DNA from 2 places in the Virgibacillus salexigens genome. Region 2 is predicted to be linked to the other one. Evidence: a T-box and tRNA genes for the amino acid it is inferred to sense, from the RefSeq annotation. Region 2 holds a T-box; the other holds one or more tRNA genes.

Region 1 (6,707 bases), 1.2 Mb from region 2:
GCATCCAATCCTTATGTATAATGGAAGAAGAACTGATGAAGCTACAACCAAGAGCTGTTATTCTTAGAGGAATGCTTCATAATCTTAAGAACTATCCATTTCTCGATGAATTACGAATGAAATTAAACAACAACCTGCCATACCAAAAAACATAAACACCGTGCCAAGGCCAGCCCTTGGCACGGTTATTCTTTATGAATGTAATTTTAATGGCAGCTGTTTCAAAGACTGACCAGCTGCAGATTCAACTAAATTCTCCTCCAGCTGAAAGGATTCAGTCGGTTCAATCTTCGAAAATTGGGTTAAAAATGTTTTTAAAGCAATTTTTAATTCTAATCGAGCAAGAGGAGCACCCAAACAAAAATGGGGACCCTTTCCAAACGTCATATGCCGTTTATTATTCTCTCGGTGAATATTTAGTGTGAAAGGATCTTCAAATATTGCCTCATCCATATTTGCAGCACTCATCCAAGCAATGACTAAATCGCCTTTTTTAAGGTTCACACCTAATAGATTATTGTCCTGTGTCACCGTACGATCCCGCTTAGAAATTTGAAATCGGTAGCGAAGCATTTCTTCAACTGCCTGAGGTACCAGTTCTAAATCATTACGAAGCTCTTCATATAGTGACGAATCGTCATAAAGTAACGAGTAAAACGTATTTGCCAACATATGGCCAGTCGTTTCTACCCCTGCACCTAAAAGCGCCATGGTTACGCGAACAATTTCATCATCCGTAAATTGTTCTCCATCTACTTCTGACCTGATAAGATCTGAAATAATATCATCGGTAAGATTTATGCGCTTTTCCGCTACGATTGGATAGAGATATTGATAATACTCTTTGGCAGCTATTTGTTTCTTCTCTTCTACTTCTTTGGCATTTTCCTCCGTGTAAGGTTGGAATATTATATCTACCCAATGCTTAAATTGATCTCTATCTTTAATCGGTACACCAAACAACTCTGCAATTACTAAACTCGGTAAAGGTGCAGCGAAGGATTGGACGATATCAACGGTGTCCTTCTCCTTTATTTCATCCACAAGTTCGGAAGCGATTCGTTGAATTTGAGGTTCCCAATTTTTTAAACTTCGTGGTGTAAAAGCTGCTGATAATAACGAACGACGCTTTCGATGGTCTGGTGGATCAACAAAGTTAACATTGACTTTATCTGGGATACTCCCTTCTTTATTACTTGCTCCAACAGGAATAGTTGTTTTAGCTCCCTCACTAGAGAAGTATTCATAATTACTTAATACTTCCTTTACATCATTATATTTAAAAACATTCCATGTTTTCGTTGGTTCATGATAATAAACAGGCTGATTATCAAGCATTTCTTTATACCAAGCTAATGGAAAAAATTCTTCCGACCGTGTACCAAATGATTTCACTTCATTTAATAAAACTACCTCTTTATTCATAGAGAAGACTCCCTTCGAAATAATTTGTGTAACACAAACGTTACTTAAACGGCTGCTCAGCTACAATAATGGAATCTGTAGGGCATTCTTCTTGAGCTTCTTCCAGCTGCTCTAGTTTTTCTTCCGTAATTGGTGTTACCCCTTCATTTTGATCTACTTTTACATAGGCCAGTCCTTCTTCATCCAATTCGAAAATTGTTGGAGCTACATCTTCACAGTTTCCACAAGCAATGCAGGTATCTTGATTAACAATTGCATATTTTGGCACTGTACCTCCTCCTTTTCCTTCACAGAACTACAAAGTTCTATAAATGACTATGTAGTCAATTAAAGATTATCATAATCAATAATTTCCAATCAATGGTAATTTAGTAGGGTTCAAAAAATATACTAGAGTAAGGATGAATCTAAAACTGATTCCTATTTATTAGATAGCAAAAGTGTTAAAAGTTGTAGTAACGATTCCTCTCATAATTTATTTCTCTGTTAAAGAATTTCAACATTCCTTCTATTGGCCTATTTATAAATCTTCACTCTAAAAAACAAAAAAGCTTGTAAAGAAGAATCTTTACAAGCTTTCTATAACATACAGTTGTTTATCTAAAACACAATGGTTTTATTATCATGAACAATAATACGATCATCTAAGTGCCACTTTACTGCTTTTGCTAAAACCGTACGTTCAATTGTCTGACCAATCTTTTTCATATCTTTACTGTTATCTCGATGATCAACCCGACCAATATCTTGTTCGATGATTGGCCCCTCATCCAAGTCGTTCGTAACATAATGAGAAGTAGCGCCAATCATCTTCACCCCACGTTGGTAGGCACGTTCGTAAGGTTTCGCACCAACAAACGCAGGTAAAAATGAATGATGTATATTGATAATTTGACTTTTATACTTATCGACAAAATCGCTAGTGAGAATTTGCATATATCTTGCTAAAATAATTAAGTCAATCTGATAAGTTTCCATTAATTCCAACTGCTTTTTCTCCACTTCTTTTCGAATCGATTTATTTGCAGGAATATAATAGAACGGGATACCTAGTGCCTCTACTGTCTCACGGGAGGACTCATGATTACTAATAACTAAAGCAATATTAGCCATTAAATCTCCGCTTTGATATTCCCATAATAATTCCAATAAACAATGTGGTTCATTTGAAACAAAGATAGCCATATTTTTTAATTGGCTCACATAAAGCAGCTTCCAATCCATATCAAATTGGGTAGCAATAGGTTGAAATTCTGCTTCTAATGTTGCTGCTTTTGTGTTTAAATCTGGACATTCAAACTCAACTCGCATAAAAAACTGTCCACCCTCTGGATTGATGGTATACTGATCAGACGCAATGATATTAGCGTCATGGTTATATAGGAATTCTGAAATCGCAGCGACTATTCCTGGCTGGTCTGGGCATTTAATTAGGAAGCGTGCTTTATTTAAATGAGCTTCTTTAAATTGGTCAATACTTTCTTTCATATAGTGATTCATAGAAAACATACCTCTACATTTCTTTTTAGTTAATACTTTATGTTACCATAACGAAGAAAGTCAAGAAAAGATAAACTACAAATTAGAGAGCATTATAGTTGTAAATAGTGTCATTATTTATTACAATATCTTTTGTTGGATTTTTTAGTTTAACATAGATTCATAGATCTGATTTGGAGAAATACCCAAGTCTGGCTGAAGGGGATGCACTCGAAATGCGTTAGGGCGTGCAAGCGTCGCGTGGGTTCAAATCCCACTTTCTCCTCCATAATTTATACAAATATCGTAAATGTACGAAATGAAAGGTACTCTTGATGGGTACCTTTTTACGTAAATATCTTTCCTTCCTTATTAATTCCTGTTGCTAAATGAAGGTTTTACTTGTTTGGAAACCTTTTATTTCGTGTATAGTGTGAATAGGAAGGAAGTGTTTACAATGCCAAACCAGTTGCAAAAGGAAAAATCACCTTACTTATTACAGCATAAGGATAACCCGGTTCAATGGTATCCTTGGGGCGAAGAGGCTTTTCAACTTGCCAAAAAACAGGGGAAGCCCATTTTTCTTTCAATCGGATACAGTACTTGCCATTGGTGTCATGATTTTTATTACACTTTTATAAAATGCTGGTATACCAAGGTTTCCAATGGTTTCATAGTTTTATATACATCCTACTCAATAAGGCTTAGAGAAAATTTACATTAATTTCCCCCTCATCCTCTTTAGTAGGTCTTTTTAACTCTACATAACTTAAAACTGATTTAAACACCCTATTTCTATCTTTCTCAGATACAAGCCCATCAAAATTATCTAATACAGCATCAAGTAGAGCAATTTTATCCTTATCCTGTACTGTATCTTGCTTTTTAAGTTGCTTGTTTAACAGATCAAGCTCAGTCTCTACATCTTTCTGCTTGTTAGTCAGTTTTTCCATTCTTGACATATATTTTTCTTTTGTATAGATGCCATCCTCTAGTAAGTCATCAAGTCTATCCTGTTTTACCTCAATAGACTTTAGCTCTTTCTGTAGGTCTGCAACTTCCTGCTGTAAATACTCTTTATTATTATCCTTGCCCTGACCTTGTTCTAGTATTTGAGCTAGTTCATCCCTATAGTTTTTTATCTCTTTTAGTATTTCCTCAGTAATTTTACTTTCTGCAATTCCCTTATTAATACATTTTTCTCCTACAGGACTCTTATACCAACAATTTCTAATAACATTCTTAATGTACTTTCTTACTGTTCTATCTGAGATACCTAACAATTTACTAAATGCTGACTGAGTAGCCTCAAAATGTACTTTACAATAGGCAAAGCATAAAGCTACATCTAAGGAGGTAGAAGGCTTTTGCTCCTCTATGAAAGCCTCCATTTCTTTTTGTTTGTCTGCCATGCTGTCTAGCTCCTTTCTAACTTTAGTTAAAATATTTAATCTATCTCTCTGTCTCATGCTCTTAAGCCTCTTGCTCTTTTTATATTAAAATTAAAGGATATGAAAAAGGAGCAGACCTGTTAAAAGCCTGTTCCTTTCTCATCTTATAGTGCATCTCTCATAACCTGACTAAAGTAATTTTGGTGAAAAAGTTTATAAAATTACATATTTTTTATTCAGGATTAACATAAAATTCAAAGCCAAGTGCCTTAGGCTCTCCTGCCTTTCTGTAAACTACAAAAGGATTAGCTTTTACTCTTAACTCTTTAATGTTGCCTACCTTAGTTCTTGCAAAGACATATTTATTGTCATAAACAAGATTAGTAAGTTTCTGAGCTGTCTTTTGTCTGCTTAGTCCTTGTACCTGAGCTAAATCATCTATAGTTAAATACTCAGCCTTACTGTAATCTCTCTCATTAGGATTTTTCACTAGATAATTACTGTCATAGTGAACAAAAGGAATAACTTTATAAATAAAGCCAATGTCAGCAGGTTTAAAATCTCCCTGAGCATATACCTCCTGTAAGCTACTCATAAAGACTTTTACTGCTTTATCAGTCTTTCTCTTTCTGCTGTCTCCTGATATTCCTTTTCTGAAACAATATTTATCTGCAATAAAAAAAGCCTTATGCTGTTTTCCATAAAGCCCTACCTTTTCCTCATATAACAATCCTTGTTTTTTAAATCTCTTTACCAAGTTTACTAATGTTTTATTGGAGCTGATCTTTAATACCTCCTGCATCTGCTCTCTAGTCATAGGGAGGTTACTATCAGTAGTTGACTTAATCATATTCTTATAATCAATGTAAGTCTGTAATATTAAATAGTATCCTAAATCTTTATTATTCAACACCTCAAGACCTCCTATATTCATTTCTGTAAAGATAAAAGGATTATCTGCCCTGTTTTTTGCTGTCTCTTTCTTTTTTATTTCTCTATATGCTTTGTCTTGCTCAGGAGTCCTGTAAGATGATACCTCTATAATCTCTCCTGTATCTGCATCTATCATTCTTTTAGTCATGTTGTTTTTCCCTCCCTTATGTTATTTAATTCTTGCATTACCTCAGCTCTTTCTTTTGTTAGTTCAGCTACTTTTTGATTGACTGACTCTATCAGGCTATAATCTCCTGCATTAGCTTTCTCAATCATTAAATCTTGCAAAGTCCTATGAGCAGGATGCTCAGCATTAACAAAAGGATAAACAATGTAATTTATCTGTAGCTGTAGTTTATTAGCTTTTTCTATAAGCCTTACCTCTGTAGTTTTCATAAATAAATGCCTCCAATAGTGTTATAGTCTTTCTCACTATATAGGTCACCTCTCAAGAGGCATCTAAAGTATTCTGATGTAGAAAGTAATAAAAATATTTATAAATACATTTGTATAGTGCTAGTATCCCCCTTTTGCATTACTGATTGATAGCCCTGACATTTTGTCATTGCTGTACAAATCCCTGACAACCTCCTTTTGACTTTACCAACGAGAGCACTTCCTTTGAGGAAGGTCTGTCTATCTCAGCTATAACAGATTTACCTTACCTCTTTAGCTACCTCAGAATCTCTCAGCAACATACCTACTCTGAGGATTGCTCTTTTAGGGAAAAGGCTGTTTCTTACATTATTAACCTTTACCTCATTTCCTTGATTATCAGTAATGAGAAAATAGCCTTGTTTCTGTTGAATTTCTGTTGAGGTCAAGTTGACCTTTACAAACTTTCCTGACCCATTAACAAACCCATCAGACTTTAGCTCTGTTTTATTTCTTTTAAGTACAGTTTTAATAGTATCAACACTGACCTCATAAAAATCTGCAACCTGCTGAGTAGTAGCCATTTCCATATTAGGTAACAACAGTAATGTCCAAAACAAGGGGGAAAGAAAATATAAATCCAAGAGAGAGGCTGTCATGTGTCACCTTTTTTACACTTTTTAAAAATAGGGATGAGACTAAGTGGCTCTAAGTCTGAGGAGGGATTTTTGAGAGGAGAATACCTCTTATCTTTAGTGAATACTACAAAAACCTTATTATCCTTAACAGGCTAGGAGCAAAGCTCCCTAACAATAATTAGAGACCTTACTACTTAAAGACCTGCTACAATAGCTCAGCCATTAAACAGCTAGAACAGTTAGGACAGCTCATATTGTTCAGCATATATTGTAGTTATGTATAAAGTTTATAGTTCTTTTTATCAGGAAGTTGAGGAGCTTTAGCTCCAATCCCTTTAGAGATTATTACAGCAAAGGTATCAGGATTGACAGGAGTAGCAGGGGATACTGTCTCAATAATTGGTATGGAGTATTACATACAGTAAATAAACAGTTAGATATATAGTAGCTGTAAAGATAGGTACAA
Region 2 (6,707 bases):
TAAATCTTCTAACCCTGCTAAATATGCCAAAGCGATCGTGGAAGCAACAACACATTATCAAGATTATCAATTAATTGCAGAGCTTTCAAAAGAATTAGGAGAGGCTATGCAAGGGCTTGAAATGGGCACATTAGAAGCTCATGATCGTATGCAAGATCGTAGCGAATAGAAGGAAGGATTCGATATGACAACAATTGGAGTGCTTGCATTACAAGGTGCAGTACGTGAACATCTTCGCGCTGTGAAAGCATGTGGTGCAACAGGAGTAGAAGTTAAGCGTAAAGAACAGCTAGCGGAAATCGATGGATTAATTCTGCCAGGCGGTGAAAGCACGACAATCAGAAGGCTAATTGACAGTTATGGCTTCTCTGATGCTATTCAAGCATTCGGGAAACAAGGAAAACCGATCTTTGGTACATGTGCTGGAATGATCTTAATGGCTACTGCCATTCAAGGTCAAAACCAACCGCATCTTGGATTAATCGATATGGAAGTTGCCCGTAATGCATTTGGGCGACAAGTTGCAAGCTTTGAGGCGAACTTAGAAATTAACGGCATAGCAGATGATTTTAAAGCCGTCTTTATTCGAGCACCTTATGCTACTAAGGTAGGTGCAGATGTAACGATATTATCTACGTATCATGAACAGATTGTTACCGTTCAGCAAGGCAACTTTTTAGCTACAGCTTTTCATCCTGAACTGACTGATGATAATCGAATGATCGGTTATTTTGTTGAAATGGTGGAGCATGCTATAGGAACCAATTCATCATTCAGAGAGCCAAATAAAATATAATCATACAATAACCCAAACGGTCATCTGCGAATAGGATCAGGTAATCGTTTGGGTTTTTTGTTCGACTTTATTTAACTGGTGGGAACCATTGAAGACAATGATACTTGTTCTTAATATAGCCAATGAAATAGTCTGCGAAATTTTCCTCTAGTAGCAAAAGGAATGTGAGCTCTATTTGTTAATGACCATTATGCTTGTCTGTTGTTGCTTCTTGTTCAATTTCATTAGATTCTACATGCTGAGCAATATGATCTTCGGCTGCCGTAGCAAAGAAAGTACCTCCTGAGACATCTTTTACGTTATGAACGACTACAAATGCATCTGGATCAATTTGCCGAATTAATTTCTTCAAAAATAGTAGTCGCTGCGATCGGACAACAACATAAATGATCTTTTGATCTTTCTCCATGTAACCACCAGTGCCATTAAATACAGTCGCAGCTGATCCCATCACTTTGGTGATTTGTTTTGAAATATCCAAACTGCGAGGAGAAATAATATTGACGGCTTTCTTTGCATCGAAGCCTCCAAGAATATAATCGCTCGCTACTTTCCCTATAAATAATGCAATGATCGTGTATATTGTATAAAGTGGCCCGATAACGAATATCCCCATTAAAACTATAAATGAATCTAAAATAAAGGTAGTACGAATAATACTAAATTCAAATTTTTCATAGAGAATCCTGCCAATAATAGAGGTTCCTCCTATCGAACTGCCTGCTTGGATAATTAGTCCAAAACCAATCCCCATCACCAGACCTGCAAAAATAGCAGCAACTAATGGATCTTTGATTGGCTGACCAAGATCTTCCGTGAGATAAATAAATAAAGATAATAACGGTACGTTAATCATCGTTTTGTAAACAATATGTTTAGGAAGGTATTTAAAACTAATCCCAAGTAATAGGATAAAACTAACAAAGGTTATAATGCCTGGTGAGAATTCAAATGCATAGTAAAGGAGCAAGGATAAACCAAGGATACCACCATCAGCGATTTGATTGGGCATGGCTAATAATGTTGTTGAGAGGGCGCATAACAATGTCCCTATGAAAATATAACTAATTTGCTTCATCATTCCACCTCTTTCGAATAAGCATCTAGCGTACAACATTCCCGTAAAAGAAGAAAATAATTCAACTTTTGCTGGTATATTTTTTAGGAAAGAATCTAAATCAATGATAGTTGCATACACATAAAAAATCGGCTATGATATATTATAATAATGAAAATGAACTGTATTGACAGGAAATAGTAATAGTATGGCCTTACTTTAGAGAGTCGATGGTTGGTGCAAATCGATGTAAGCTTGCTATGAATCCATCCTTGAACAGGTTTATCGAATTCCTCGGATAGTAAATAAACCCGGTTACGTACCGTTATCGCGATAAGCCGGAAGAGGTTTCTCTTCAACAAGGGTGGCAACGCGGGAAATATATACTCTCGTCCCTATTTATTAGGGGCGGGAGTTTTTTGATGTTAACTGTTCATTTAGTAAAGGAGGAAATACAGATGCTAGATATGAGGTTTTTACGTAATAACTTCCAAGAAGTGAAGGAAAAGTTAAATCATCGTGGGGAAGATTTATCTGAATTAGATCATTTTGAAGATCTTGATGAAAAGCGCCGTAAGCTAATAGCGGAAACAGAACAGCTGAAAGCAGAGCGAAATGAAGCTTCGAAACAAATATCTGTTTTAAAGAGAGAAAAGAAGGATGCAGAGCCTGCAATTAAAGAAATGCGTGAAGTAGGTGAAAAGATTGCTGCATTAGATAAAGAATTGAAGGAAACAGAAGAACAATTAGAGCAAATAATGCTATCGATTCCTAACATTCCACATGAGAGTGTCCCTGTTGGAGAGGATGAAGATGATAATATTGAAGTACGTCAATGGGGGGAAATGCCGACCTTCTCTTACGATGTTCAGGCTCATTGGGATATCGCATCGAATCTAGATATATTAGATTTTGAGCGAGCGGGTAAAGTTACGGGAAGTCGCTTTGTATTCTATAAAGGACTTGGTGCACGTTTGGAACGTGCTTTATTGAACTTTATGATGGACCTACATGCCGATGAACATGGGTACGAGGAGATGCTACCTCCTGCAATTGTAAACCGTACAAGTATGACTGGTACAGGGCAGCTCCCTAAATTTGAAGAAGATGCCTTTAAATTGGTGGATTGGGACTATTTCATGGCACCGACTGCAGAGGTTCCTGTAACCAATTACTATCGTGAAGAAATTTTGAAAGTCGATGATTTACCAAAGAAATATGTGGCCTTTAGTAATTGTTTCCGTTCAGAAGCAGGTTCTGCTGGACGTGACACCCGAGGTTTAATTCGTCAACATCAATTTAATAAGGTAGAGCTTGTTCATTTTGCAAAACCTGAGGATTCTTATGCTACACTTGAGGAATTAACCGGCCATGCAGAAAAGGTGTTACAAAAATTAGAACTCCCTTATCGAGTAATGAGCATGTGTACAGGTGATTTAGGTTTTACAGCAGCAAAGAAATACGATATTGAAGTTTGGATTCCGAGTCAACATACGTATAGAGAGATTTCTTCTTGCTCTAATTTTGAAGACTTTCAAGCAAGACGTGCTGGAATTCGTTTCCGTAGAGAAGCAAAAGCAAAACCGGAATTCGTGCATACATTGAACGGTTCAGGTTTAGCAATTGGTCGTACCGTTGCTGCTATTTTAGAAAATTATCAGCAAGCAGATGGTTCCGTTGTCGTACCACATGCATTACGTTCTTACATGGGTGGGAAAGAAGTAATAAAATAAGGTATTACATCCCCTTCTCTTAAGAGTGGGGGATTTTTATTTCATTTGATTTTCAAAAAATATAGACAAAGTACATAAGGATTGCTACTATATTAATGATAATGATTATCAATATCATTAATATAGTTAAGGTTCTCCTAAAGGAAGTGGATCGTATATGGCAGAAGAAAATCGCTCCTCAGATATACATAAACCACATATAAAAACAAGGCCATTGCCAGCTACGATCATTTTAGTAGGTGGTATCTTAGCAACATGCATTAGTTTAGTGGTATCTATATCTGTCGGAGCAGCGGATATAACATTTATGACCGTTTTGGAAGCGATTTTTCGATATGATGCTACGAATACTTCTCATTCGATTATTCAAGAACTTCGTTTGCCTAGGTCTTTGGCAGGTGTATTAGTTGGGGCATCATTTGCTGTTGCCGGTGCGATGATGCAAGGGATGACAAGGAATCCATTGGCTGATCCAGGAATTCTTGGAATTAACGCTGGGGCTGTTTTTATGGTAGCTGTTTGTTTTGCGCTTTTCCCAAGCTTATCCTATAATGGACTAATTTTGTTCGCATTTATTGGTGCAGGAATAAGTGTCGTACTTGTATTTGGTATCAGTTCAATGGGAAAAGGATCAGTAACACCGATCAAAATTGTGCTTGCGGGGGCTGCCGTAACTGCACTATTTACTGCACTCAGCGAAGGTATTGGTATTTATTTTAATTTAAGTCAGGATCTAGCTTTCTGGTTTGCAGGCGGAATTGCCGGTGTAAAGTGGACTCAATTAAAGTTGATGTTTCCGTGGGTTTTGGGGGCACTCATTGTTGCTATGTTTTTATCCAAATCCATTACGATTTTAAGCCTTGGCGATGATGTAGCAAGAGGTCTCGGGCAAAAGATAAAACAAATACGTGCATTGGGTTTTATTGTTGTGCTATTGATTGCAGGAGTGGCTGTTGCTGTGGCGGGGCCAATTGGTTTTGTTGGATTGATTGTTCCGCATCTTGCTCGATATTTTGTTGGAGTAGATTATCGACTTATTATTCCTTGCTCTGCTGTCATTGGAGGATTGCTAACTTGTTTAGCAGATATAGGTGCTCGTATGATTAATGCACCACAAGAAACTCCGATTGGGGCTTTATTTGCTTTAATTGGCGTTCCTTTCTTCCTTTATGTTGCTAGAAAAGAAGGGAGGAATTTATAGTGCGTTTTCTAATGCGAGACAAGGCTGATCAGCATCGAACAAAAAAGCGTGTCGCTATTATTTTACTATTTATCTTGTTAATCGCAATCACATTTGTTATTAGCGTAAATGTTGGTGCTATACATCTCTCTCCTGCAGAGCTATTTCAAACCATTCTAGGCAATGGAACCGACCAGCAGGAACTTATCTTATTTGAATTTCGTCTGCCGCGTATTATTATAGCTATGCTGGTTGGGGCAGGATTAGCTGTATCTGGCTGTATCCTGCAAGGTGTAGCTCGTAATCCATTAGCAGAACCGGGCATATTAGGGATCACAACTGGAGCAGGCTTAATGGTTGTCTTAGCGCTTGCCTATATTCCACCTGATCAAAGTCTTCCAGTTGGAGTCATGCCATTTTTATCTCTAGCTGGCGGAATTGTAACTGCGATTATTATTTATCTGCTTTCGTTTGATAAACATAATGGATTAATGCCCAACCGTTTAGTACTTAATGGGATTGCTGTAGCAGCAGGTTTAAATGCTCTTTTAATTGTAGTATCTTTACAACTGCCTGAACAACAATATGATGTGTTGGCAGTATGGATGGCTGGTCGTATATGGGGGGCTGATTGGCGATTTGTTCTTACCTTATTACCATGGGTACTTGTATTATTACCATATATTAGTTTGAAAGCACGTACATTAGATGCCCTTACATTTGGAGATGAAGTAGCAACGGGATTAGGAGTAACGGTAGAAAAAGAGCGATTAAAGGTGGTAGCTGCCTCAGTAGGCTTAGCTTCTGCTTGTATTTCAGTTAGTGGCGGAATCGCCTTTGTAGGATTGATTGGTCCACATTTAGCTAGGAAGTTAATTGGTCCCACACATCGTTTTCTTATCCCATTATCGGCGATTGCTGGAGGATTGTTACTATTGGCTGCAGATACAATTGGTAAGGCGATCCTTCAACCATCAGAAATACCAGCTGGCATTGTTGTAGCTATTATTGGTGCACCTTATTTCTTGTATTTATTAAGTCGTTCGTAGTACGAATAGTGTTTTAAAAAAATGGATAGGAAAAGGAGTTATGTGGATGAAGCAGTTACGTATTAGCTTCGTTTGTCTGTTTGTTTTAGTATCCCTTGTAGCTTGTGGATCTAGTAATGAAGAGGGAAAAGTCAATCAAGAAGGAGAAAGTGACACAGCAAATAAACAGGAAATATCTGATGAAACCCGTGTTTATAAAGGACCACAGGGGGAGGTAGAGATTCCTGCTAACCCAAAGCGTGTAGTGATAGCTGATCAAGATTATGTTGGTTATGCTTTGGCATTAGGTGTTACGCCAATCGCAACGACAGGTTGGATTTTTGAAACACCTTACTTCAAAGACCAGTTACAGGATACAAAAAAAGTAGGTGATAAAACATCCATTAACATGGAAGAGGTTATTGCTCTTGACCCAGATTTAATTGTCACTTATTCAGAAGATAAAAATGAGGAATTATCAAAAATCGCACCTACTGTCTTAATACCTTATGCAACTTATGGTTATCGCGATATGTTAACGGAGTTTGGGAAGATTCTAAATAAAGAAGAAGAAACCAAAGATTATTTTACGGCGTTTGATAAGAAGATCGAAGAAAAGGAAACAGAATTAGATGATGTCATTAAAAATGATGAAAAAGTAGTTATCTTAGAATTAGCTGAAAAAGAAATGTATCTATTTGGTGAGTCTTACGGTAGAGGTGGAGAAATCATTTACAATGAACTCGGTTTAAACGCACCAGAGAAGGTTATTGAAGTTACAAAAGAAGAAGGCTGGGCTTCGATCTCATTGGAAGCTGTGCCAGAATATTTAGAGGAAGCAGATCATATCTTTATGGGTGTCCGTGAGACGGAAAATGGGGACACAGAGGAAAGAAAATCCGATGTTACCTCA

Evidence for each region. A T-box is a leader RNA that pairs with one kind of tRNA and senses whether it is charged. The one in region 2 lies ahead of serS (serine--tRNA ligase), so its partner is inferred to be a tRNA-Ser.
Region 1: it encodes a tRNA-Ser, which carries the amino acid that the T-box ahead of serS (serine--tRNA ligase) is inferred to sense. The anticodon was not compared.

What each region holds. Positions count from the first base shown of each region.
Region 1 covers NZ_CCDP010000001.1:1,287,121-1,293,827, reverse strand. Annotated here, with positions in the region: gene BN990_RS05790 (TetR/AcrR family transcriptional regulator) at 1-155, shown strand, start outside; gene BN990_RS05785 (cytochrome P450) at 193-1,425, opposite strand; gene BN990_RS05780 (ferredoxin) at 1,466-1,693, opposite strand; gene purU (formyltetrahydrofolate deformylase) at 2,026-2,925, opposite strand; tRNA gene BN990_RS05770 (tRNA-Ser) at 3,101-3,193, shown strand; partial or broken gene BN990_RS23585 (DUF255 domain-containing protein) at 3,362-3,523, shown strand; gene BN990_RS05760 (hypothetical protein) at 3,609-4,316, opposite strand; gene BN990_RS05755 (hypothetical protein) at 4,528-5,376, opposite strand; gene BN990_RS05750 (hypothetical protein) at 5,373-5,624, opposite strand; gene BN990_RS05745 (hypothetical protein) at 5,885-6,187, opposite strand.
Region 2 covers NZ_CCDP010000001.1:93,714-100,420, reverse strand. Annotated here, with positions in the region: gene pdxS (pyridoxal 5'-phosphate synthase lyase subunit PdxS) at 1-169, shown strand, start outside; gene pdxT (pyridoxal 5'-phosphate synthase glutaminase subunit PdxT) at 185-796, shown strand; gene BN990_RS00485 (YitT family protein) at 975-1,874, opposite strand; T-box leader at 2,032-2,253, shown strand; gene serS (serine--tRNA ligase) at 2,312-3,586, shown strand; gene BN990_RS00475 (FecCD family ABC transporter permease) at 3,744-4,787, shown strand; gene BN990_RS00470 (FecCD family ABC transporter permease) at 4,799-5,815, shown strand; gene BN990_RS00465 (iron-hydroxamate ABC transporter substrate-binding protein) at 5,862-6,707, shown strand, end outside.